3 regions of the Saccharopolyspora mangrovi genome follow, and region 3 is predicted to be linked to each of the others. Evidence: riboswitches for the same ligand, from Rfam matches in the RefSeq annotation. Region 3 holds a riboswitch; each other region holds the start of a gene.

Region 1 (7,776 bases), on a different contig from region 3:
AGCAGATCGGCCGGCTGCAGACGCACCCGTCCGGCGGCTGGCTGCGGGGGATCCGCCACCAGGTCGAGGACGAGCCCGACCCGGACTGGCTGATCCGGCCGGACGTGCTGACCGGGCTCGGTTCGGTGGAGGACGCCGGGCTGCTCTACGAGCTGCTGGTCCGCCCGCACCAGCTGCCCGCCGCGATCAAGGCGGTCGGTCAGTTCCCGCAGCTGACGTTCGTGCTGGACCACTGCGCGAAACCGGCGGTGGCCGAGGGCGAGCTGGAGCCGTGGGCGAGCCGGATCCGCGCGCTGGCCGCGCACCCCAACGTCGTCTGCAAGCTGTCCGGCCTGGTCACCCAGGACGACTGGGCGGCCCAGCCGGACCCGTCCCGGCTCCGCGCCTACACCGACGTGGTCCTGGAGGCGTTCGGCCCGAGCCGGGTGATGTTCGGCTCCGACTGGCCGGTCTGCCTGCTCGCCGCCTCCTACACCGAGGTCCTCGGGGTCGCCAAGGACCTCACCGCGGGCCTCAGCGGCACCGAGCGGGCCGCGATCTTCGACACCACCGCCCGCGAGATCTACAACCTCTGATCGGTGGCGAAGTCCCGCGGGAACTCCGCCACCGGTCAGGGCGACCGCGGTTTCAGCGGGCTCCTCAGGTCGTCTTGGTGACCTTCTGCAGGCCGCGCGGGTTGTCGGGGTCGATTCCCCTGGCCAGGGCCAGGCCGAGGGCGAGCTGCTGGGCGGGCAGGATCTCCAGCACCGGTGCGACCTCCTCGGCCGTTTCCGGGACCGGGATCCGGTGCGTGGCAGGCGTTTTCGCCGACGCCGAGCCGATCGCGCAGATGTCGGCGCCGCGCCCGTGCACCGCCTCGATGACCTCGCGCGTCGACTCGCCGCCCGGTCCCGCGCTGCACAGCGCGAGCACGGCGGTCTCGGCGTCGATGGCGGCGACCGGCCCGTGCAGCAGGTCGGCGCCGCTGTAGGAGCGGGCCGACAGGTAGCTGGTCTCGGCGAGCTTCAGCGCGGTCTCGTGCGCGCTGGCCAGCGAGTAGCCGCGCCCGGTGGTCACCATGCGACCCGCGAAGCGGTACCGCTGGACCGCTTCCTCGACGGCGTCCCGCGCGCCCGTCAGAGTGGTGGCCGCCAGGTCCGGCAGCGCGCGGGCGTGCGCGCCGTCCCCACCGCGAATGGCATCGATGAGCAGGTACAACGCCAGCAGCGTGGCGCTGTAGGTCTTGGTCGCGGCGACCGCCTGCTCCTTCCCGGCGCGGATGGTCAGCGACAGCTCGGCGACCTCGGCCAGCGGGGAGTCGGCGGTGTTGGTGACCGCGACGGTCAGCGCGCCGCGCGCCCGGCCGGACTCGGTGACCGCGACGAGGTCGGGGGAGCCGCCGCTCTGACTGACCGTCACCAGCAGCACGTCGGTCAGGTCGGGCTGAGCGCCGTAGAGCGTGGTGGTCGACGGCGAGGTCAGACCGACGGGCAGTTGCAGCAGCACCTCGATGAGGTACTTGGCGTAGAGCGCGGCGTGGTCGCTGGAGCCGCGCGCGGCGAGCAGCGCGAACCGCGGGCGTCGTTCGGCGACGACTGCCGCGACCTCGGCGAACTGCTCGCGCGCGGCCAGCAGGTCCGCGAAGATCGCGGGCTGCTGCCCGATCTCGTCCTTCATGTGCGTGCCGGGGGTGCCGGACATCTCGGGCCCATCCCTTCCATAAGGTCCAGACCAATTATACCCGGTCCGGAACCGCGGAGCACCTTCGTTCGTCCGATGGTCGGCTTCACCGCGACCGCGAGCGCGTCACGGATTGTGGTGAGCGACACTCATTGTCAACAGGAATCGGCGTTAGTGTGCTCGCACACCAAAGTCTGAATTGATCAGCGCGCACGATCTGCCGGAGACGCGTTCCGCGTGGCCGCGCGGTCGGGCATGCTCGGTGGTCAGGCTGCGGCGGGTAGGAGGAACGATGCTCGACACGACCGTGTCCGGCGGGGCGGATTCGCAGGGACGCGCGCCACGGGAACCCAAGTACTGGGGGCTCAAGCAGCACCTGCTGGACCTGCTGCGATCGATGCCGCCCGGTTCGCCGATCCCGACCGAGCGCTCGCTGGCATCGGAGTTCGACGTCTCCCGCACCACGGTCCGCCAGGCGCTGGCCGAGCTGACCGTGGAGGGCCGGCTGCTGCGCGTGCAGGGCAAGGGCACCTTCGCCGCCAAGCCGAAGGTCGCCCAGCGACTGCAGCTGTCCTCCTACACCGAGGACATGCGCGCCCAGGGCAGGCAGCCCACCTCCCGGCTGCTGGAGGTCGTCGAGGAGGCCGCCGACGAGGAGCTGGCGGTGCTGCTGGGCACCAAGGCGGGTTCCGCCGTGCTGCGCTTGCGCCGGCTGCGCCTGGCCGACGCCGAGCCGATGGCCATCGAGACCACGCACCTGCCGCTGACCCGCTTCCGGGGGCTGACCGCCAGGCTGGAGTCCGGCGGCTCGCTGTACCAGGTGCTGCGGGAGACCTTCGACGTCGAGCTCGGGCACGCCGAGGAGACCATCGAGACCGCGCTTGCCAGCCCGGAGGAGGCCGAGCTGCTCGGCTCCGACGTCGGCCTGCCGATGCTGCTGCTGTCCCGGCACTCCTTCGACACCGAGGGCCGCCCGGTCGAATGGGTCCGCTCCATCTACCGCGGCGACCGGTACAAGTTCGTCGCGCGGCTGAATCCGCCGGCCTGATTCCAGTGGCACCGTTTTTCGTTACACATCGTGGGAGTACTCACGAAAGAGGTGGGTGGGGAGAAATCCGGCCCGGCACGCGCGTTGGGTGTTGCAGAGTGAGTGCCTCCAATTGCGTGTGTGAGGGAAATGGCGAGGGGCGGAGCGGTTTCGGCTGACGATCAGCCGGAGAAGCAGAGCGAGAAGAAGACGCAGGTGTCGCCGGCCCAGGTCGGTGGCGCGGCGTTGGCGTCGGTGACGGCGGCGTTCCTGGGTTCGCGGCTGGGGGTCGCCGGAACCGTCGTGGGCGCGGGTCTGACCAGCGTGATCATCACGGTGGGCGGCGCGCTGTACCAGCGGTCGATCGAGAAGACCAGGGAGAAGGCGACGGTCGCCGCCGCTAAGGCCGCTGAGCTGCGGAAACGTCGCACCCAGCTGGGGCATCCGATGCCCGGGCAGATCTTCGGCACCGAGGAGGCGACGCGGAAGCTGGAGGTCACCGGCCTGCAGTGGCCCGGTGGCGAGGCCGTCGAGGAACCGGCCACCGAGCTGATCGACGCCCGGACCGTGCTCTCCCCGCCGGTGCCGCGTCGCAGGTGGGGGCGCTGGGCGCTGGTCGGCGCGACCTGCGCGGCGGTGTTCGCGGTGAGCATGCTGCTGGTCACGGGTTTCGAAGGCGTCACCGGCCGCCCGCTCTCCGGCGGCGACGGCACCACGCTCGGTCAGGTGCTGCAGCCCGCGCCGCGGGCTCCGGTCAAGACCGAGCGGCCCGAGCCCACGACCAGCGAACCGACTCCGGTTCGCGAAGCGCCGTCGACGGAACCATCCGCTCCGCCGAGCACCAGCGAGCAGCCCGCGCCGAGCGCGCCGCCGACGACGCAGCCGACCGAAACCGCTTCTCCCCCAGCGGAATCCTCGACGACGCAACCGGCTCCCGAGTCGGCGGTTCCGGGACTGCCGCTCGGATAAGTGCGAAAAATGGTGAAATGATCGTCATTCCAGAGTTGATCAGCGAGCAATGGGAGTTGTATTGCGCACATTGCGCTAAAAGCTGGATGTGATTTCCCTGAGGGAATCTGATACTGGACCGGCGACGGGGCCTTGAGAGATCAGGTCACTACAAGGGAGACACGAGATGAAACGTAGACTCGCGGCTCGCATTGCCGGGGCCGTTCTGGTCACCGCGGGCACGGTCGCCGCGCTGACCGTGCCTGCCACCGCTACCGCACCCACCGCAGCCCCGGTGGCGGGTACGCTGCTGGAGGCGATGCAGCGCGACCTCGGCCTCACCGAGCAGCAGGCCCTCGACCGGCTCCAGCTCGAATCCGCCGCCCAGCGCACCGAGAGCAACCTGCGCGGCGCGTTAGCCGACTCCTTCGGCGGTGCCCACTTCGACTCCGCGACCGGCAAGCTCGTGGTCGGCGTGACCGACGCCGCCCGCTCCGAGCAGGTCCGCGCCGCCGGCGCCGAGGTCCGCCAGGTCGCCTTCAGCGCCAAGCAGCTCAGCGGCGTCGTCGACGGCCTCAACGCGAGCAAGGCGCAGGCGCCGAAGAGCGTCACCGGCTGGTACGCCAGCAGCAAGCAGAACGCCGTCGTCGTCACCGTCAAGCCCGGTGCCGCCGCCGAGGCCGCGCAGTTCGCGCAGGCCACCGGTGCGCCGGCCGGCGCGGTGCAGGTCGTCGAGTCGCAGGAGCAGCCCAAGACGCTGATGGACGTGGTCGGCGGCAACGCCTACTACATCGGCAGCGGCGCCCGCTGCTCCGTCGGCTTCGCCGTCGACGGCGGTTTCGTCTCCGCGGGCCACTGCGGCGGCGCCGGTGACACCACCACCGAGCCCAGCGGCACCTTCGAGGGCTCGTCCTTCCCCGGTGACGACTACTCCTACATCTCCGTCGGCCCCGACGACACCCCGCAGCCCGCCGTGAACAACTACAGCGGCGGCACCCAGGCCGTGGCCGGTTCCACCGAGGCCGCCGAGGGCGCGTCGATCTGCCGCTCCGGCTCCACCACCGGCTGGCACTGCGGCACGGTCCAGGCCAAGAACCAGTCCGTGCAGTACGAGCAGGGCACGGTCGAGGGCCTGACCCGCACCGACGTCTGCGCCGAGCCGGGCGACTCCGGTGGCTCGTTCATCTCCGGTGACCAGGCTCAGGGCATGACCTCGGGTGGCTCGGGCGACTGCACCAGCGGTGGCACGACCTACTTCCAGCCCGTCGGCGAAGCGCTGTCGGCCTACGGCGTCTCCCTGCTGACCCAGTGACCGGTTCGGGAGTTCCCAGCTGAAACCGCGCGACCCCCGGGACCAGCTCCCGGGGGTCGTTCGCGTTCGGATCAGGGGAGGCGGGAGCGCAGGTCCCGGGCCGCGGCCGCGGGGTCCTCGGCGTCGGTGATCGCGCGGACCACCACGATGCGCTCGGCACCGGCCTTGACGGCCTCGTCGACGTTGTCCGGGCCGATGCCGCCGATGGCGAACCACGGACGGCCGTGCCCCCGGTGCTCGGCGGCGTGCTGGACCAGCTCGACGCCCGCGGCCGGACGTCCGGGCTTGGTCGGCGTCGTCCACACCGGGCCTGTGCAGAAGTAGTCGACGCCCGGTTCGGTGGCAGCGGAGTCGGCCTGGGCGATGTCGTGCGTGGACCGGCCGACCACCACGTGGTCGCCGACGACGCGGCGGGCGACGTCCACCGGCAGGTCGTCCTGCCCCAGGTGCAGCACGTCGGCCTCGGCGGCCATCGCGACGTCCGCGCGGTCGTTGACCGCCAGCAGGGCGCCGTGCCGGACGCACGCCTCGGCCAGCACCTCCAGCGCGGCGAGCTCCTGGCGGGCCTCCAGCGGAGCGCCGTTCGGGCTCTTGTCCCGCAGCTGGATGATGTCGACACCACCCGCCAGGGCCGCGTCGGCGAACTCCGCGAGATCACCTCGCTCGCTGCGGGCGTCGGTGCACAGGTACAACTTCGCCTCGCCGAGGCGGGCGCGAATGCCGAAGCCGTCCAATCCAGGCATGCCCTCCAGCCTAGCCCGCAGATTCGCCGACCAGCTGCTGACGTCGTGATCTGCGGGCGGGTACGGTGGATGGTGGTGAGCACGGGAGCCCGGCGGACCGGGCTGAGAGGGAGCGCAGGGCTCCGACCGTCGAACCTGATCCGGGTCATGCCGGCGCAGGGAGCGTGGAGTTGTCTGAGAAACGAACTGATCATGTCGTCGTGGTGGGCGGCGGAGTCGTCGGCCTTTCGGTGGCCTGGCGGGCCGCCGCGGCCGGGAACCGGGTGAGCCTGGTCGACCCCGAACCCGCCTCCGGCGCTTCGTACGTCGCGGGCGGGATGCTCGCACCTCTCGCCGAGGCCTGGCCGGGCGAGGAAGAACTGCTCGAGCTGGGCTCGACGTCGCTGACCCGCTGGCCTGGTTTCGCCGAGGAGCTCAGCTGCGCCGCCGGACTGCCGTCCGGGCTGCGCACCGAGGGCACGCTGATGATCGGCGTCGACGGCGCCGACCGCGAAGAGCTCGACAACGTCTCCGGGCACCTGGCCGGGCTCGGCCGCAGCGTCACCCGGCTGACCGGCCGCGAGGTGCGCAAGCGCGAACCCGTGCTGGGCCCGTCGGTGCGCGGCGGGCTGGAGATCCCCGGTGATCTGGCGGTGGACAACCGCATGGCGCTGACCGCGCTGCAGGCGGCGGCGAAGGCCTCGGGCGTGGAGTTCGTCCGGGAACGCGCCGAGCGGGTCCGGCCGGGAGCCGTGGAGCTCGCCGAGTCCACTGTGGAGTGCGATGTCGCGGTGATCTCCGCGGGTGCGCACTCCGGCTCGCTGCACCCCGCGCTGGCCGGGACGATCCGCCCGGTCAAGGGCGAGATCCTGCGGCTGCGCAAGCGCGCCACGGCGCTGCCGCCGCCGACCCGCACCGTGCGCGGCCCGGTCCGCGGCAGGCCCTGCTACCTGGTGCCGCGCGACGACGGGGGAGTCGTGCTCGGCGCCACCCAGCACGAGGTCGGCTTCGACACCGAGGTCACCGTCGCAGGCGTCCGCGACCTGCTCGCCGACGCCGAGACCGTGATGCCCGGCATCGCCGAGTACACGCTGCTCGAAGCCACCGCCGGGCTGCGCCCGAGCACCGCCGACAACCTGCCGGTCATCGGCTGGCTGGAGCCGGGCGTGCTCGCCGCCACCGGCCACCACCGGGGCGGGTTCCTGCTCACACCGGTCACCGTCGACGCGGTGCTGGCGCTGCTGCGCGGCGACGACCCCGGAGCGCTCATCAAGGCCACCGACCCGAGCCGTTTGGGAGGGCAGCAGTGAAGGTCGTGATCAACGGCGAGGCGCGAGAGACCGCCGCCGACGCCACGCTGGCGTCGGTGCTGGACGACTTCGGCGTGCCGGAGAAGGGCGTGGCGGTGGCCTTGGACGGCGCGGTGGTGCCGCGCGCGTCGTGGCCTGGCACGGTGTTGCACGCCGACGCCACCATCGAAGTCCTCACCGCAGTGCAAGGAGGGTGACCGTGGACGACCCATTGGTGATCGCCGGGCGCGAGTTCGGTTCGCGATTGATCACCGGGACCGGAGGGGCGGGCAACCTCTCGGTCCTGGAGCGCGCGCTGATCGCGTCCGGAACCGAGCTGACCACCGTCGCGATGCGGCGCGCCGACGCCGGCGGCGGCACCGGCGTGCTGGACCTGCTGCGCAAGCTCGGCATCGAGGCGCTGCCCAACACCGCGGGCTGCCGCACCGCGGCCGAAGCGGTGCTCACCGCCCAGCTGGCCCGCGAAGCGCTGGAGACCAACTGGGTCAAGCTGGAGGTGGTGGCCGACGAGGAAACCCTGCTGCCCGACCCGATCGAGCTCCTCGACGCGGCGGAACAGCTGGTGGACCAGGGCTTCGTCGTCCTGGCGTACACCAACGACGACCCGGTGCTGGCGCTGAAGCTGGAGGAGGTGGGCTGCGCGGCGGTCATGCCGCTGGGCTCGCCGATCGGCACCGGCCTGGGCATCCGCAACCCGCACAACATCGAGATGATCGTCTCCCGCGCTGACGTCCCGATCGTCCTCGACGCGGGCATCGGCACGGCCTCCGACGCCGCCCTGGCGATGGAGCTCGGCTG
Region 2 (7,776 bases), on a different contig from region 3:
TGTCGACGATGGTGTCCAGCCCGCCGACCTCGTGCAGGTGCACCTCGGCCGGGTCGCGGTCGTGCAGGCGCCCCTCCACCCGCGCGATCGCGTCGAGCGCGGAAACCGCCAGCTCCGCAACGGGTTCCGGGCGGGCGCGGGAGGCGAGTTCGACGAGTTCGGCGGCGTGGCGTTCCGGGGCGTCATCGGTTGCGGTCACGACCGCCTTGGTCGCGGCGATCCCGTCGACGTCCACCTGCTCGGCGGTCAGCGACCACCCGGTCAGCCCGGTGGACCCGATGGCCACCCGGACCTCCTCCAGCGGTGCGCCGAGCCCGAGCAGCGCGCCCAGCAGCATGTCGCCGGAGAGACCGGTCGCGGGGTTGAGCCAGAGGATCATCGCCGTGCCACCGTGGCCAGCCGGTGCGCGGCCATCGCGGCGGAGAAACCCGAGTCGATGTTGACCACGGTCAACCCGGCCGCGCACGAGGTGAGCATCGCCAGCAGCGCCGTGACGCCCTCCAGCGAGGCGCCGTAGCCGGTCGAGGTCGGCACCGCGACCACCGGGCAGGACACCAAACCACCCACGGCGCTGGCCAGCGCGCCCTCCATGCCGGCGACCACGATCACCGCGTCGGCCTGCCGGAGGTCCTCGCTCGCGGCCAGCAACCGGTGGATGCCGGCGACTCCGACGTCGCGGACCACGTGCGTGCGCAAGCCGATCGCGGCGGCGACGGCCTCGGCCTCGGCCGCGACCGGCCAGTCCGAGGTGCCCGCGGTGGCCACGCACAACCGGAAGTCCCGTCCCGCCGCCGGGCGCCAGACCAGCAGCCGCGCCGTCTCGTCGTAGCTGCCCCCGGGCACCTCCACGGCCTCGGCGACCTCCGGCTCCACCCGGGTGACCAGCACCGGACCACTGCTGCGGGCGAGCAGTTCGGTGACGATGCCGGTGATCTCCTCGGGGCGCTTGCCCGGGCCGTAGACGACCTCGGGCAGGCCCTGCCGGGATTCCCGGTCGGTGTCCACCCGGGCGTAGCCGAGGTCGGTGAAGCCGGTCATGACGCGGTCCGGGCGGGCAGCAGCGGCAGCAGCACGTTCATCCGGCCGCTCTGGAAACCCGCCATGTCCAGCGCGCAGAACTCGAAGCCCGCGTCCCGGCCGGCGGCGTCGAGCTCGGCGTGGCGCGCGGCCGCGCGGTCGATGTCCTCGGCGGGCACCTCCAGCCGCGCCACCGTGCCCTGACCGTGCGCGCGGACCCGGCACACCGGGAAGCCCAGCTCGTGGATGGCGGCCTCGGCCTTCTCGACCCTGGCCAGCACCTCCGGCGTCACCGGATCGCCGTAGGCGACGCGCGAAGCGAGGCAGGCGGCCGCCGGTTTGTCCGCAGTGGACAGTCCGAGAGCCGCGCTGGCCTCGCGCACCTCGGCCTTGGTCAGCCCGGCCTCGACCATCGGCGCGACCGCGCCGCGCTGGGCTGCGGCGTGCTGGCCGGGGCGGTGATCGCCGAGATCGTCCACATTGGTGCCCAGCGCGATGTTCGCGCCCATCGCCGCCGCCAGCGGCTCCAGCGCGTCGAACAGCGCGGACTTGCAGTGGTAGCAGCGGTTTCCGTCGTTCGCGGCGTACTCCGGGCGGTCGGCCTCGTCGGTGCAGACCTCGACGTGGGCGAACCCGTGCTCGCGGGCGAAGCGCTTGGCCTGCTTGCGCTCCTCGGCCGCCAGGCTCGGCGACACCGCGGTGACGGCGAGCATCCGCGACCCCAGCACCTGGTGCGCCACCACGGCCAGCAACGCCGAGTCCACGCCCCCGGAGAACGCCACGACCAGGGCTTCCTCGGTGCCGACACGAGCCCGCAGGCGGTCCAAACCGGTCACGACCTCAACTCCTCACGCACGCTCGGTGGACCCGGGTGGTCTGACCAGACTCTAACTCCACCGAGCGATGCATCCCATGCCGCCGAAGGAGATCTTTCCGGTGGTCAACGAGCCTTTTGGTGCCTCGTTCGGGGTGCTAGTGGGGGACGCGCCCACCTGTCCCTCGACCGAGTGGCTCTCCCGGGTCGGGCAGCGGTCTCGACCTACCTTTCGAAGGGAACGTGCCGACCGGGAGGAGACTGCGGTGACCGACAACAGCGCTGCCGAGCAGATCGCGTCCGGGTACGAGACCGGGGGCGCCGCCGTCGACCTCGGGGCGGTGGTCATCGACAACGAGGCCGACGCCCAGGCCCAGGTGCGCATCCCGCTGGCCACCCTCAACCGGCACGGACTGGTCGCGGGCGCCACCGGCACCGGCAAGACCAAGACGCTGCAGCTGCTCGCCGAACAGCTCTCCGAGGCCGGAGTCCCGGTCGTGCTCGCCGACATCAAGGGCGACCTGTCCGGGCTGGCCAGGCCGGGGGAGGGCGGTGACAAGCTCACCGCCCGCGCCCAGGACGTCGGCGACGACTGGCAGGCCACGTCCTACCCCGCGCAGTTCCTCTCGCTGGGCACCGGCGGGCGCGGCGTGCCGATCCGGGCATCGATCACCAGCTTCGGGCCGCTGCTGCTGGCGAAGGTGCTCGGGCTCAACGCCACCCAGGAATCCACCCTGGGGCTGATCTTCCACTGGGCCGACCAGCGCGGACTCGCGTTGCTGGACACCAAGGACCTCCGCTCGGTCATCCAGTACCTGACCAGCGACGAAGGCAAGGAGGACCTCAAGGGCATCGGCGGCGTCTCGGCCGCCAGTGCCGGGGTGATCCTGCGGGCGCTGTCCAACCTGGAGGCCCAGGGCGGCGACGAGTTCTTCGGCGAACCCGAGCTCGAGGTGGCCGACCTGCTGCGGCAGGTCGAGGGCAAGGGCGTGGTCAACCTGCTCGAGCTCGACGACGTGCAGGCCAACCCGGTGCTGTTCTCCACGTTCCTGATGTGGCTGCTGGCCGAGCTGTTCGAGGAACTGCCCGAAGCCGGTGACCTCGACCGGCCGAAGCTGGTGTTCTTCTTCGACGAGGCGCACCTGCTGTTCAACGACGCCTCCAAGGCGTTCCTGGACCGCATCGAGCAGACCGTGAAGCTCATCCGCTCCAAGGGCGTGGGCGTGTTCTTCTGCACCCAGCTGCCCACCGACCTGCCCAACCCGGTGCTCTCCCAGCTCGGCGCGCGCGTCCAGCACGCCATCCGCGCGTTCACCCCCGAGGACCAGAAGGCGCTCGCGCGCACGGTCAAGACCTACCCGACCACCGAGCACTACCAGCTCGACCAGGCGCTGACCACGCTCGGCATCGGCGAAGCGATCGTCACGGTGCTGTCCGAGACCGGTGCGCCCACACCGGTGGCCTGGACCCGGCTGCGGCCACCGCGCTCGCTGATGGGCAGCATCGGCGAGGACTCCGTGCGCGCCGCGGCCCAGTCCTCGGACCTGCACGCCAAGTACTCCGAGACGATCGACCGCGAATCGGCCTACGAGAAGCTCGCGAAGAAGGCCACCGAACCGGCCGCCGCTGCCGAAGCCGGCGAACGGCGCCAGCCGCAACACCAGGAAGCGAGCATGTTCCAGAAGGCGATCGAGAACCCCGCCGTGCGCTCGTTCTTCCGCTCCGCCGCCAGCGCCGCAGGACGCGAGATCACCCGAGGCCTGTTCGGCAACCGCAGGCACTGACTGACAGCGCTTCACCCGATCGGGTAGGGTCCTGCCCGACTGAATCCACGCGGGAGCTCGGGCGCACCGGGCTGAGAGGGTGGCAACGCGCGCCACCGACCGCCGAACCTGTCCGGATAATGCCGGCGTAGGGAGCTGTTGATGGCGCTTGACGTCGAACGTTCCGAAGTTCCGAACACCCTGGACGAACCCGCGCCGAGAACGCTGGGAGTGCTCGACCAGGGCGCGTTCTGGGGCAACCTCGGCGTGAGCCTGCTGGGCTTCAGCGGAGCGCTCGCGGTGCTCGCACCGGCCGGAGTGCCGCAGCTGTCGTTCCTGGCAGCGGTGACCGCGACCATCGTGGGAACCGTGCTGGGCAGCCTCATGGTCGGCATCGCCGCCATCCCCGGGGCCCGCACCGGCGCGCCGGCGATGATGCTGCTGCGCGGCCTGTTCGGAACCCGCCTGTCCTACGTGCCGACGGTGCTCAACATCCTGCAGCTGGTCGGCTGGGGCACCTTCGAACTGCTGGTGATCGCCCAGGGCGCGGAGGCCCTGTTCGGCGGCGGACCGCAGTGGCTGTACGTGCTGATCGCCGGGGTGATCACCACCGGCCTGACGTTGCGGCCGCTCGGCGCGCTGCGGCTGCTGCGCCGCTACGTGAGCGTCGCCGTGCTCGTCGCGATGGTCTACTTCTTCGTGCAGCTGCTGCTCAAGCCGCTGCCGCCGATGCACGACGGGTCCTGGGAGGGCTTCTGGCCGGGTGCCGACGCGGCCCTGGCCGTGGCGGTGTCCTGGCTGCCGGTCGCCTCGGACTACTCGCGGCACTCCCGGTCGGCGCGCGGCGCGTTCACCGCCGCCACCGTCGGCTACTCGATCACCCAGATCGCCTGCTACCTGCTGGGCCTGCTCGGCCTGGCGCTGGTCGGCTTCGACGGCGACAAGGCCTTCGACCCGCTGCTGGCCGCTCCGCTGGGCGTGCTGTTCTTCGCGGTGCTGGTGCTGCGCGAGGTCGACCAGTCCTTCGCCGACACCTACTCGACCGCGGTGTCGATCCAGAACCTGCGTCCCAGCACCGACCGCCGCGTGCTGAGCCTGGTCGTCGGCGCGGTCAGCACGCTGGCGGCGCTGACGATGGACATCGAGCAGTTCTCCAACTTCCTGCTGCTGATCGGGTCGGTGTTCGTGCCGATGTTCGGCGTGCTGGCGGTGGACTACTTCTACAACGCCCGCAGCCGCGAGTGGGACGTCTCCGCCCAGGCCCCGTCGCGCTGGGGGATGCTCGTGGCCTGGCTGCTGGGCTTCGCGACGTTCCAGCTGATCAACCCCGGTGAACTCGGCTGGTGGACCGCGTTCTGGACCAGCGCCCGCGAAGCCGCCGGGTTCACCGTTCCCACCTGGATGAGCGCGGCCCTGACCTCCTTCCTCATCTCCGCGATCGCCGCGGGCGTCATCGGTCTGCTCACCCGGAACCGGCGCGACGCCTGAGGACCGGGGACGGCTCCAGCCGGGAGGGGCGAGAAGCGGCTGGAGCCGTCGTTTCCGGGCGCCGGGACTCAGTGGTCCCGGCGGGCAACCAGCTGAGCGAGGGCGGTCAGCGAATCCGCCGCCTCCTCGTCCGGGTCCGCCTTGCGCAGATCCGACAGCGCCGCGGCCAGGAGCTCGTCGGCTTGGGATTGGCTCCACGCCTTGCCACCCGCGAGCGTGACGAGTTCCGCGGCCTGGGCCAACTCGCCGCTGATCAGCGGTTGCTCGCGGTAGTAGAGCGCGGCCAGCCGCTGGCCCGCGCTGGTGCCGGAGGTCAGGGCCGAGACCACCGGCAGCGTCTTCTTGCGGGTCCGCAGATCGGAGAACACGGGCTTGCCGGTCATCGCCGGATCGCCCCAGATGCCCAGCAGGTCGTCGACGTGCTGGAACGCCAGCCCGAGACATTCCCCGAAGCTGCGCATCCTGGTGATCTGCTCCGGGGATCCGCCGCCGCTGAGCGCCCCGAGAGCGCACGCGCAGCCCAGCAGCGCCCCGGTCTTGTCGCGGGCCATCCGCTGGCACTCCGCGACGTCGACGTCGGCGCGGGTCTCGAACTCCAGGTCCGAGTTCTGCCCGTCGATGAGCCCGATCACCGCGCTGCTGAGCATCCGGACCGCGCTCGCCGCCTCCGGGTGCTGCGACGCGGCGAGCACGTCGGCCGCCAGCGCCAGCATCGCGTCACCGGCGAGGATCGCCGTGGAGTTGCCGAAAACAGTCCAGGCCGTCGGCCGATGTCGGCGCGTGACGTCGCCGTCCATCACGTCGTCGTGCAGCAGCGAGAAGTTGTGCACCAGCTCCACCGCCACCGCCGCCGGAACCGCGTCTGCCGGATCGCCGCCGACCGCCGAGGCGCTGAGCAGCACCATCGCCGGCCGCAACGCCTTGCCGCGGTCGGCCCGCACCGGGTTGCCGTGCTCGTCGAACCAGCCCAGGTGGTAACCGGCGACCTTGCGCATCCGGTCCGGGAGCCGGTCCACCGCCGCTCGCAACGCCGGCTCGACCATGGTCCGGCTGCTGGTCAGCGCCTCGAAGGCCTGACCGGCCCGGTTCGCGTCCTGCTGCATCGTGGTCATCTGCGGATTCCCTTCGCTCAGCGGGTGATTTCGACGTTCTCCAGGACGCCGAGCGCGTCCGGGACCAGCACGGCGGCCGAGTAGTAGGCGCTGACCAGGTAGGAGATCACCGCCTGCTCGTTGATCCCCGAGAACCGCACCGAAATCCCGGCTTCGTGCTCCTCGGAGATGCCGGTCTGGCGCAGTCCGACCACGCCGTGGTCGTCCTCGCCGGTGCGCATGCACAGGATCGAGGTGGTGCCCTTGCCGCTGATCGGGATCTTGTCGGTGGGCAGGATCGGAACGCCCCGCCAGGCCTGGACGACCTGGCCGCCCACCGCAGTGGTCTGCGGGTACACGCCCCGGCGGTTGCACTCCCGGCCGAACGCGGCGATCGCCCTCGGATGCCCCAGGAAGAACCGCGATTTGCGCCGCCGCGACAGCAGTTCGTCGAGGTCCTCCGGCGTCGGCGGCCCGGTGCGGGTGTGCAGGCGCTGCTGCAGGTCGGCGTTGTGCAGCAGGCCGAAGTCGCGGTTGGTGAGCAGCTCGCGCTCCTGGCGCTCGCGCAGGGCTTCGATGGTGAGCCGGAGCTGCTGCTCGGTCTGGTTCATCGGCTGGTTGTAGAGGTCGGCGACGCGGCTGTGCACCCGCAGCACGGTTTGCGCGACGCTGAGCTCGTACTCGCGCGGTTCGAGCTCGTAATCCACGAACGCGCCCGGCAGCGCGACTTCGCCGGAATGCCCTGAGGCCAGCGCGATGTCGGCCTCGCCGCGCTTGTTGGTCGCGGGCGCGGGGGAGGCGTACTCGGCGGCCACGTGCGCGCGCAGCTCGTCGAACTGCCTGGTGACCTCGTGCAGGCCCGCACGACCGAGCGCGAGCACGATGCACGGCGTGACGGCTCGGTAGGTGCTGTCCCACGTGGACTGCGCGGTCGCCAGCACCTGCGAGCCGAAGAAGGCACCACCGGCCAGGGTATCGGTGACGGTGTCCTCGCCGTACTCGCCCGCGCGGATCTTGTCGACCTTGCCGTGCGCGATCAGCACCACCTCGGTGGCCGGTTCGCCGGCGACCGAGATCAGCTGGCCGGGCTCGTAGTGCCGCTGCACGAACCGGTCGGCGAGCGCGGTCAGCGCCGAGTCGTCGTCGAACCCGCGCAGCAGCGGCAGCTCGGTGAGCTCCCGGGGGATGACGCGCACGGCGTCGCCGGTGTTGGTGAAGGTGATCCGGCCGTCACCGGAGGTGTAGGTCAGCCGCCGGTTGACCCGGTAGGCGCCTGCGTCGACGTCGACCCACGGCAGCATCGTCAGCAACCACCGCGATGTCCTGCCCTGCATCTGCGGCTGCGTCTTGGTGGTGGTGGAGAGCCTGCGCGCAGCCTCGGTGCTCAGGCTCAGCGCCGATTGCTCGGTCGCGGTCAAGGTGGTTCAACTCCTCTGGTCGGGAAGAGGAGCGGGCCGGCCCTGCGACCGGCCCGCCTGCTCAGCTCTCGCGGCCCACTTCGACGTGCTCGAGCACGCCGAGCGCGTCGGGGACCAGCACCGCGGCCGAGTAGTAGGCGCTGACCAGGTAGGAGATGACCGCCTGCTCGTTGATGCCCATGAAC
Region 3 (7,776 bases):
TGCTCGTGGTCACACCGCGGGTTCCCCGGCCGCGGTCCCCGGACGCGACTCAGGGGCGACCCCCACCACGGGAATCGCCCCTGAGCGAGCGCTGTTAGCCGGGGACACCCGTCCGGCCCAAGGAAGAGGTCAGACCGGGCGAACCTTCAGCCCGGCGGCCTCGGCGGAGAGCACGACCGCGCCTTCGAAGTCGGCGATCGGCAGCTCGTCACGCACCAGGCGGTGCGGTGCGTCGGAGGCCTCGACCCGGATCCGGCCGGTGGTGACCGACTGCTCGGCCAGCTCCCCGCCGCCGTAGTGCACCGCCAGCTGGTCGCCCGTGACCGTGGCAGTCAGCCAGCCGCCGTCGATGACCTGCTCGGTGCCGTCGAAGGACACGGTCAGGCGGCCATCGGCCGGGTTGTCGCCGCGCACCGCCACGTGCGAGAGCGCGACGTCCCGCTTGCCGGACTCCTCGCCGGCCAGCGCGATGACGTCCCTGGTGACCTCGTCGCCCGGCTCGGTGCCGGGCTTGGGGGTCAGCACCGGGGCGCGCAGCTGCGCGGCCAGCCGGTAGGGCTGCCACGAACCGGCGCCGATCAGGTTGACCACCGCGCTGACCGCCACGTCGGTCAGCAGCCGATCACTGCCCGGGGCGGGCGTGACCTCGATCGCCGGCACGTCGCGCCGGGACAGCAGTTCGCGCAGCGCCTTGGCGCGCTGACGGCTGTTGCGGTCGAATCCGCGGGTGATCGCCACCGTCCCCGATCCGGCGGCCGCGGCGGCGGCCTCGGTCAGGTCCGCTAGCGGCGCCCAGATCTGCGCCGGGTCCTGTTCGGGACGCTGCCGGCGCGAGCGGGCGAAGCCTGGGGCATCGGTCGTGGTTTCCATCGCCCTCCACTTTAGTCCGTGATGGAGGTTGACCTCGCCTTCCGGTGGGTGCTTTCACGGTGTGAAATCGATCGCGATCGCACTGCTCCATCGGGGTGGCTTTTGCCCCTGGTGGGCTTATCCGCTGCGTCATTCGTCGCATCCTTACGGCTCGTCGAAGCGGGGGCCGCGAGATGACCGATCTGCACCTGCCGGGCGAGCGACGGGGCCCGGATCGCTGGCGGGTCGTGCGGTGGCTGGCGCCGGACGGGAGCCGGGTCCGGGCGGGCGAGCCGCTGGCCGAGCTGCGCCCGGCCGAGGCCGAGGGCGCCGAAATCCGGGTGTGCGCGCTGGCCACCGGCACGCTCTGGCACCAGGTGCGGGCGGGTGAGGTGCTCACCGTCGGCCAGGTGCTGGGGTTGATCGACTGAACCGCGAGGGTCCGGGGCTTGCCCTGGGTTGTTAGGTTGGTGTCAGTGACGCGGGGTGCCCCTGCCCAGGGGCTGAGAACAGACCCGTTGAACCTGACCTAGCTCGTACTAGCGGAGGGACGTCATGGCCCCCAACGTGCTGACCATCGCCGGGACCGACCCGAGTGGTGGTGCCGGCATCCAGGCTGATCTCAAGGCCTTCTCCGCCAACGGCGCCTACGGCATGTCGGTGATCACCGCGCTGGTCGCGCAGACCACCACCGGGGTGAGCCGGGTGCAGGAGGTGCCGCCGGACTTCATCACCGACCAGCTGGTGACGCTGCTCGACGACGTCCGGGTGGACGCGGTCAAGATCGGCATGCTGGCCAACGCCGAGGTCATCCGCGCGGTCACGGCGGTGCTGGAGCGCTACTCGCCGCGGTTCGTGGTGCTGGACCCGGTCATGGTCGCCAAGAGCGGTGATCGGCTGCTGGCCCCGGAGGCCGTCGGGGCGCTGCGCGACGAGCTGCTGCCGCGGGTGGACCTGATCACGCCGAACCTGCCGGAGGCCGCCGACCTGCTGGGCGAGGCCGAGATCGGCAGCCCCGAGCAGATGCCCGCGCAGGCCGAGCGGCTGGCCGCGCTGGGCGCCAAGCAGGTGCTGCTCAAGGGCGGTCACCTCAACGGCGAGTCGAGCGTGGACCTGCTCTACGGCGACGGCCTGGCCGAGTTCCTCACCAGCGAGCGGGTCGTCACGACCAACGACCACGGCACCGGCTGCACGCTCTCCGCCGCGATCGCCGCGCTGCGCCCGCAGCGCGCGGACTGGCTGGAAGCGGTCCGCGAGGCCAAGCAGTACCTCACCGAGGCCCTCCGCGCCTCGGAGCGCTTGGACGTGGGTCGCGGTCACGGCCCGGTGCACCACTTCCACCGCTGGTGGTGAGCGGCCGCGGGCAGTTCTCGCTCGAACTGTCCGGGCAGCACGGGCTTCTTCGATCAAGGGCAGTGCTCGCCAGAGCTGCCCTGCTCCACCGCACCCGAGATTCCGACTTCCGTGAGGGGTTCTCATGAGCACGTTGCCCGCACCGCCCGCCGGAGGGTTCTGCGCCGAGGCGTGGGACCGCACCGTCGGACTGCAGCAGGCGATCGTGGACCACCCGTTCAACAAGGCGCTCGCCGACGGCAGCCTCGAACGCGACGTGTTCGCCTTCTACATCGTCCAGGACGCCCGCTACCTGGTCGGCTTCGCGCAGGCGCTGTCGGCCGCGGCGACCAGGGCCGATGACGCTGCGGACGCGGCGTTCCTGGCCGGTGCCGCGCAGGGCGCGCTGGTCGAGGAGCGGCGGCTGCACGCCGGCTACGTCGCCGAGTTCGGCCTGACCGACGAGGAGATCGCCGGCATCGACACCTCGCCGTCGTGCCTGGGCTACACGTCCTACCTGCGCGCCTGCGCGTTGACCGAGTCCTACCCGGTGCTGCTGGCGGCGATCCTGCCGTGCTTCTGGGTCTACCAGTACGTCGGCAGCAAGATCCTGGACGCCACCGGCGACATCGAGGGCCACCCGTACAAGGCGTGGATCACCACCTACGCCGACGACGAGTTCGCCGAGGCGGTGCTGTCCGCTCGCGAGCTCACCGACAAGGTCGCGGCGCACGCCGACGAGGAGACGCGCGAGCAGATGTTCGCCGCGTTCGCCCGGGCGACCGAGTTCGAGTGGTTGTTCTGGAACAGCGCGTGGATCAAGGAAACCTGGCCGACCGCGAAATTCATTGGCTGACAAGGGTTTCGCGTCTCACGAACGCCGATGGCGGCTCGCTCGGAGTGGCGGGCCGTCATCCGTTTCGCGTTACTCCGAAGCGTGATCCAATATGTGATGCGCGACACAATCTTGGTCTGTTAACGAAGCCGCCCGCACAGCGACATGCTGGGCGAAACCCCTGTTCGAGCTGGGGTTTCAGGGGCGGGTTTTCCCTCAGGCGTGGATGGAGTTCCGGGGCAGTGAGTTCTCTTCTGATCGTGTTCATCGGCATGACGGTCCCGATCCTGGCCGCCGCGCCGTTCTACATAGCTGACCGGCGCCAGGACACCCGCGAGACGCCCGACGGCGCGGAGCTGCAGCCGGGCATCACCGAGGCGCCGCAGATCTGGCCGCAGGCCGCCGAAGAACCGGCCCAGTCCGCCTGCGAGATCCCGGAGGCCCGCACGCCGGAGGAGGCCAACGCGCTCGCCGACACCGTGCGCATCCAGCAGGAGCAAGTCTCTCAGCCGTAGATCGACTTGGCCAGCGCCGCCTTGCGCTGCTGCAGCTCGCGCAGCGCGGCGGTGCTGAACCCGCCGCCGCTCGGGCTCGCCGGAACCCGCAGGCCCTCGCTCAACTGCCAGCCCGAACCGCGCTCGATCAACGACCGGTGCTTGTTGGTGTAGTAGCCGGAGTTGATCGACACCGCGACCCCGCTCGCCCCGGCGGCGGCGGCCAGCAGGTGCAGGTGGAACCGCGTCGACAGCCACCGCTGGCCGGGCTTGGCCGGCAGGCCGTCGCGCATGATCTCGTCGAAGGCGTGGAACCGGGCACCGGGAAGGTCGTGCTCGACCAGCGCGAAGACCTCCCGGTCGGCGCGCGGGATGCCCTCGACGAACGCGACCTGCTCCGGCTCGACCTTCCACTCGCGCAGCGTGTCCAGCAGGAATCCGGCCAGCGCGGGCACGGTCTCGTCCAGCAGGTCCGACTGCATGCAGACCATGACCTCGCGGACGTCGTCGTCGCCGTTGCGGAACAGCGCGGGCTCGAGTCCGAAGAAAATGTCGTCACCGGTGACCGACGGGTCGATCAGCAGCGACGCGGAGGGCTCGTCGCGGACGTCGACGACCTCGAACTGGTCGGCCAGGCTGCGCAGCAGCGGCTCGGTTCCCCCGGCGATGGGCGCCAGGCCCTGCCCGGTCATCACCGCGCGGCCGCCGGACCGGTGCGCGGCTGCCGCGGTGGCCGCGAGCAGTCCCACGTGGCGGGGCCAGATGCCGTTGATGTAGCCGCCGCCGATCACGTGGAACAGGTCCATCTGCGAGGCCAGCTCGATGCCGGCGACCCAGCGCGGCGCGAGGCCGGGGTTGTGGATCGCGTGCTGCACGAACGCCGCGACCGCCCACGGCTCGTCCTCGGGGGCTTCCCAGCACAGCCGCCAGAAGGTGTCGGTGAAGTGCACGTTGGGGTGCAGGCCGGAGAGCATCACCGAGCTGGGGCCGGGGTTGGGCGAGTCCAGCCAGACCTCGCTGTCCGGGGCCACCTTCGCCAGGTGCTTGAGCCATGCCGCGGCGATCAGCTCGTCGCCGTAGTTGGGATGTCCGGTGGTGCCGACGAGGTAGATCCGGCGCGAGGTGTTCACCTGGGTGGCTCCAGCCTTGGGTTGCTAGGTTCCGCTCCCGAACCTAGCAACCTGCCGAACGCCCGTACCAAAACCGCACCGCACGGGCCTGCGTTCTCGGCTCAGCCGGTCTTGCTGATCTCCGAGCGGATGCGCTCCAGGCGGCGCTTGGAGCGGTTGAACTTGGCCTGGTAGCGGGCCTCGAAGATGTCGGTGGGCAGCTCCGGCATCTCCATCGGCTCCGGCTCGCGCGGACGCGGCGCGGTGACCTCGACCTTCACCGGCTGAGTGGCCTCGCCGTCGCCGCGGCTGCTCTCCTTCTCCTCCTCCGGCTTCGAGGCGATCTCGGAGCCGGAGGACTCGGTCTTCTCGGACCCGGCGGCCGGAGCCGTGGCGGCGCCCAGCGCGTGCCTGCCGCGCGAGGACGCCTGCTGCGATTCGGTCGCCTTGCGGTTGGCGCGGTTGAGCAGCGGCCAGAACACCAGCGTCGCCACCGCGAGGCCGCACACGAACATCAGGACCAGCAATTCCACCTGCTGCCTCCGGGTCAGTTCTGCCGCGCACCGGGAGCAGACGCCCCGTTGGTGGTGTGCTGCGGTTCGATGGGGATCGTGTAGGTCTGCACGTCATCGCGCTGCTCGGGCAGCGTGACCTCGTGCAACCGCTGCTCGTCGGCTGCCTCCACCGGGCCACCGTCGGTCTCGGCCGCGGTCGCGGTGTCGGACTTGGCGCGCAGGTTGGCGGTGGCCCGGTCGAGCTCGCCCTTGACGCTGTCCATCGCCGCGAGCACCGAGGCGCGCAGTTCTTCCAGCCGCTGCCCCTCGACGCGGATCTCCTCCAGCGCCTCCAGCCGCAGCTGCTCGCTCTCGGCGTCCCACTGGCCGCACTGCCTGCGGGTTTCGGCGATGAGCGCGTCGGATTCCTCCTGCGCGCTGGTGATGACCCGCTTGTACTCGCTGCGGATCTCCTGCCGGAGCCGGTACTCGCGGCTGCGCTGCTCGCTGAGCTTCTGCTCGTGCTCGCGCTGCAGCTTGGTGCGCCGCGCCTCGACGTCGTTGACGAGTTCGGTGCACTCGTCGCGGAGTTCGGACGCGGCCTGCTCGGCCTCGCTGATCAGCGCGCGAGCCTCGGTCTCGGCGGTGCCGCGGATGATCTCGGCTTGCCGCTTCGCCTGATCGCGCAGGGTCTGGACCTCGTCTTCGGCGATGGCGAGCATGTTCTGCACCCGCTGCGATGCGGCGGGCAGCCCGGTGTCGGAGGATTCGATGCTCTTGAGGCGCTGTTCGGCCTGGTCCAAGCTGCGGCGGTTGTCGTCGCAGAGCTTGCGCAGGTCGTTGTTGAGCCGGACGGCTTCGTTGCGGTCGATGGTGACCATCCGCAACTGGTCCTCCAGCACTTCGATGTGCTCGACGACCTGGTTTCGGCTGAAGCCGCGGACCTGGATGTCGAAACCCGGCCGGAGCGGCACGACTGCGTCGGCGTCATCCATTGGGTGATCTCCTCTCCGGAGGGTAGGCCCATTCGGTGATTCGGAGAGTAGGGCGGATGTTCGGGCAACGCCCAGCGAGACACAACGGTCATCACCGGATCAGGTGTTGATCAATCGGGTTGTTTCGAGTTGCCGCGTCCGAGGATGCTGACACGCATCTGTCCACTGTGCACGCGCAGGGCGGTGGGGGTTTCGGCTGGTTGGCGCCGATGCGTCCCGATCTCCGGGCGATGGCCTGTCGGTGGACCAAATGATTAGGTTAGGCTCCGCTTACAAAGGTGTTGGTCTTGGAGGGGAGCGCGGCGTGTCTCACGGAGCCGACCTGGTCGGGCGACAGCACCAACGGGCCTCGGTGTTGTTGCGGCGTTGGCTGGCCGAGACCCACACGCCGGTCGCCGAAGGTCCGCTGCGGTTGACGATCGCATCGTTGTCGCTGCACGTGGACGTCGTCTACGACTCGCCGACGGGGGCGCACGGGTTCGGCTCGATCGGCGTGCTCGATGAGGAGGGCCGGACGCTGGTGTCGGCGGACCCGGCGCTGCTGGCCGCCGCCTGCTCGGCCGACGCGCGGGCGCGCTCCCGGGCGGAGGCGCCGATCAACGCACCGGAGTCGGGGACCCTCGTCGACTGGCTGCTGACCGCGTTGCCGCGCCGCGAGGTCGACCCGCTGCCGCTGCCGGACGACCTGGTCGCCGTCGGGCGCTCGCTGTCCAACGCCGCCGAGGCCCAGCGCTGGCTGACCCGGCACATCGAGGAGCGGCTGCTGCCGGAGGTGCTGAAGTTCGACGGCGAGGACCGAGCCGGGCTCACCGCGCGGCTGCTGAGCCGGGGCGTGCTGGTGGTCGTCGGCTTGCTGGGCCGGCGCGGCGTGGTGCACGAGGAGTACCTGCTGGCCGAGCTGGCCAAGCGGCTCGGCGGGATCGCCGAGGAGCACCCGCAGACCGCCGACCTGATCGAGCACTGGCTGACCAGCCCGACGCTGACCGATCTCGCCGCGCTCAACGGGTCGCAGCTGCGCTACCGGGACGAGACCGGCGCCGTGAAGGTGCGGCCGGTTCGCTTCGAGCACCGCAACCCGCTGCGCGCCGAGCCGCCCGCCGAGGTGCCGGGGGTGCCGCTGCCGGAGCTGGGCGAGGGCTGGTCGCTGCGGCCGGTGGCGATCATCGGCGAGGACGGCGGTCCCGACGTGGAGCTGGTGCACCGCTGGATGAACCGCGAGCACGTCGCGGTCAACTGGAACCAGGACTGGCCGCTCAAGCGGTGGCACGACGAGCTCGCCGCGCAGCTGGACGGGGAGCACTCGGTGCCGTGCATCGTCACGCGCGACGGCCGCGACATCGGCTACCTGGAGCTCTACCGCGTGCAGCGGGACAAGCTGGCGCGCTGCTACTCGCACGCGCCGCACGACCTGGGTGCGCACATCGCCATCGGCGAGCCGGACGCGATCGGCAAGGGCGTGGGGTCGGCGCTGCTCCGCGCGGTCGCGCGGGGGTTGCTGGCGGCCGACCCGGCGTGCCGCAACGTCGTCGCCGAACCGAATGTCCACAATGGAGCGTCAGTGGGCGCGTTCGGCAAGGCGGGCTTCGCGCAGGCGGCCGAGGTCGGTTTGCCGAACAAGAACTCGGCGCTGATGGTGTTCGCACGTCCGGGTGAGTAGCCCCACGTCAG

Evidence for each region. A riboswitch is a leader RNA that binds a small molecule or an ion and turns the genes downstream of it on or off. The one in region 3 is predicted to bind thiamine pyrophosphate.
Region 1: linked by a shared signal. The riboswitch ahead of thiO (glycine oxidase ThiO) and the one ahead of thiD (bifunctional hydroxymethylpyrimidine kinase/phosphomethylpyrimidine kinase) in region 3 are both predicted to bind thiamine pyrophosphate.
Region 2: linked by a shared signal. The riboswitch ahead of R4I43_RS17140 (purine-cytosine permease family protein) and the one ahead of thiD (bifunctional hydroxymethylpyrimidine kinase/phosphomethylpyrimidine kinase) in region 3 are both predicted to bind thiamine pyrophosphate.

The regions. Positions count from the first base shown of each region.
Region 1 covers NZ_JAWLNX010000012.1:62,365-70,140, reverse strand. The annotation lists gene R4I43_RS18145 (amidohydrolase family protein) at 1-575, shown strand, start outside; gene R4I43_RS18140 (SIS domain-containing protein) at 640-1,680, opposite strand; gene R4I43_RS18135 (GntR family transcriptional regulator) at 1,952-2,707, shown strand; gene R4I43_RS18130 (hypothetical protein) at 2,903-3,655, shown strand; gene R4I43_RS18125 (S1 family peptidase) at 3,822-4,946, shown strand; gene thiE (thiamine phosphate synthase) at 5,018-5,689, opposite strand; TPP riboswitch at 5,761-5,868, shown strand; gene thiO (glycine oxidase ThiO) at 5,860-6,978, shown strand; gene thiS (sulfur carrier protein ThiS) at 6,975-7,175, shown strand; gene thiG (thiazole synthase) at 7,178-7,776, shown strand, end outside.
Region 2 covers NZ_JAWLNX010000011.1:57,027-64,802, reverse strand. The annotation lists gene larC (nickel pincer cofactor biosynthesis protein LarC) at 1-379, opposite strand, end outside; gene larB (nickel pincer cofactor biosynthesis protein LarB) at 376-1,038, opposite strand; gene larE (ATP-dependent sacrificial sulfur transferase LarE) at 1,035-1,853, opposite strand; gene R4I43_RS17145 (helicase HerA-like domain-containing protein) at 2,098-3,615, shown strand; TPP riboswitch at 3,655-3,766, shown strand; gene R4I43_RS17140 (purine-cytosine permease family protein) at 3,757-5,082, shown strand; gene R4I43_RS17135 (family 2 encapsulin nanocompartment cargo protein polyprenyl transferase) at 5,151-6,194, opposite strand; gene R4I43_RS17130 (family 2B encapsulin nanocompartment shell protein) at 6,212-7,591, opposite strand; gene R4I43_RS17125 (family 2B encapsulin nanocompartment shell protein) at 7,653-7,776, opposite strand, start outside.
Region 3 covers NZ_JAWLNX010000006.1:296,492-304,267, reverse strand. The annotation lists gene R4I43_RS11605 (hypothetical protein) at 130-870, opposite strand; gene R4I43_RS11600 (hypothetical protein) at 1,044-1,280, shown strand; TPP riboswitch at 1,322-1,417, shown strand; gene thiD (bifunctional hydroxymethylpyrimidine kinase/phosphomethylpyrimidine kinase) at 1,405-2,202, shown strand; gene tenA (thiaminase II) at 2,327-3,037, shown strand; gene R4I43_RS11585 (hypothetical protein) at 3,259-3,531, shown strand; gene R4I43_RS11580 (polysaccharide pyruvyl transferase family protein) at 3,522-4,640, opposite strand; gene R4I43_RS11575 (hypothetical protein) at 4,742-5,152, opposite strand; gene R4I43_RS11570 (hypothetical protein) at 5,167-6,108, opposite strand; gene R4I43_RS11565 (GNAT family N-acetyltransferase) at 6,413-7,765, shown strand.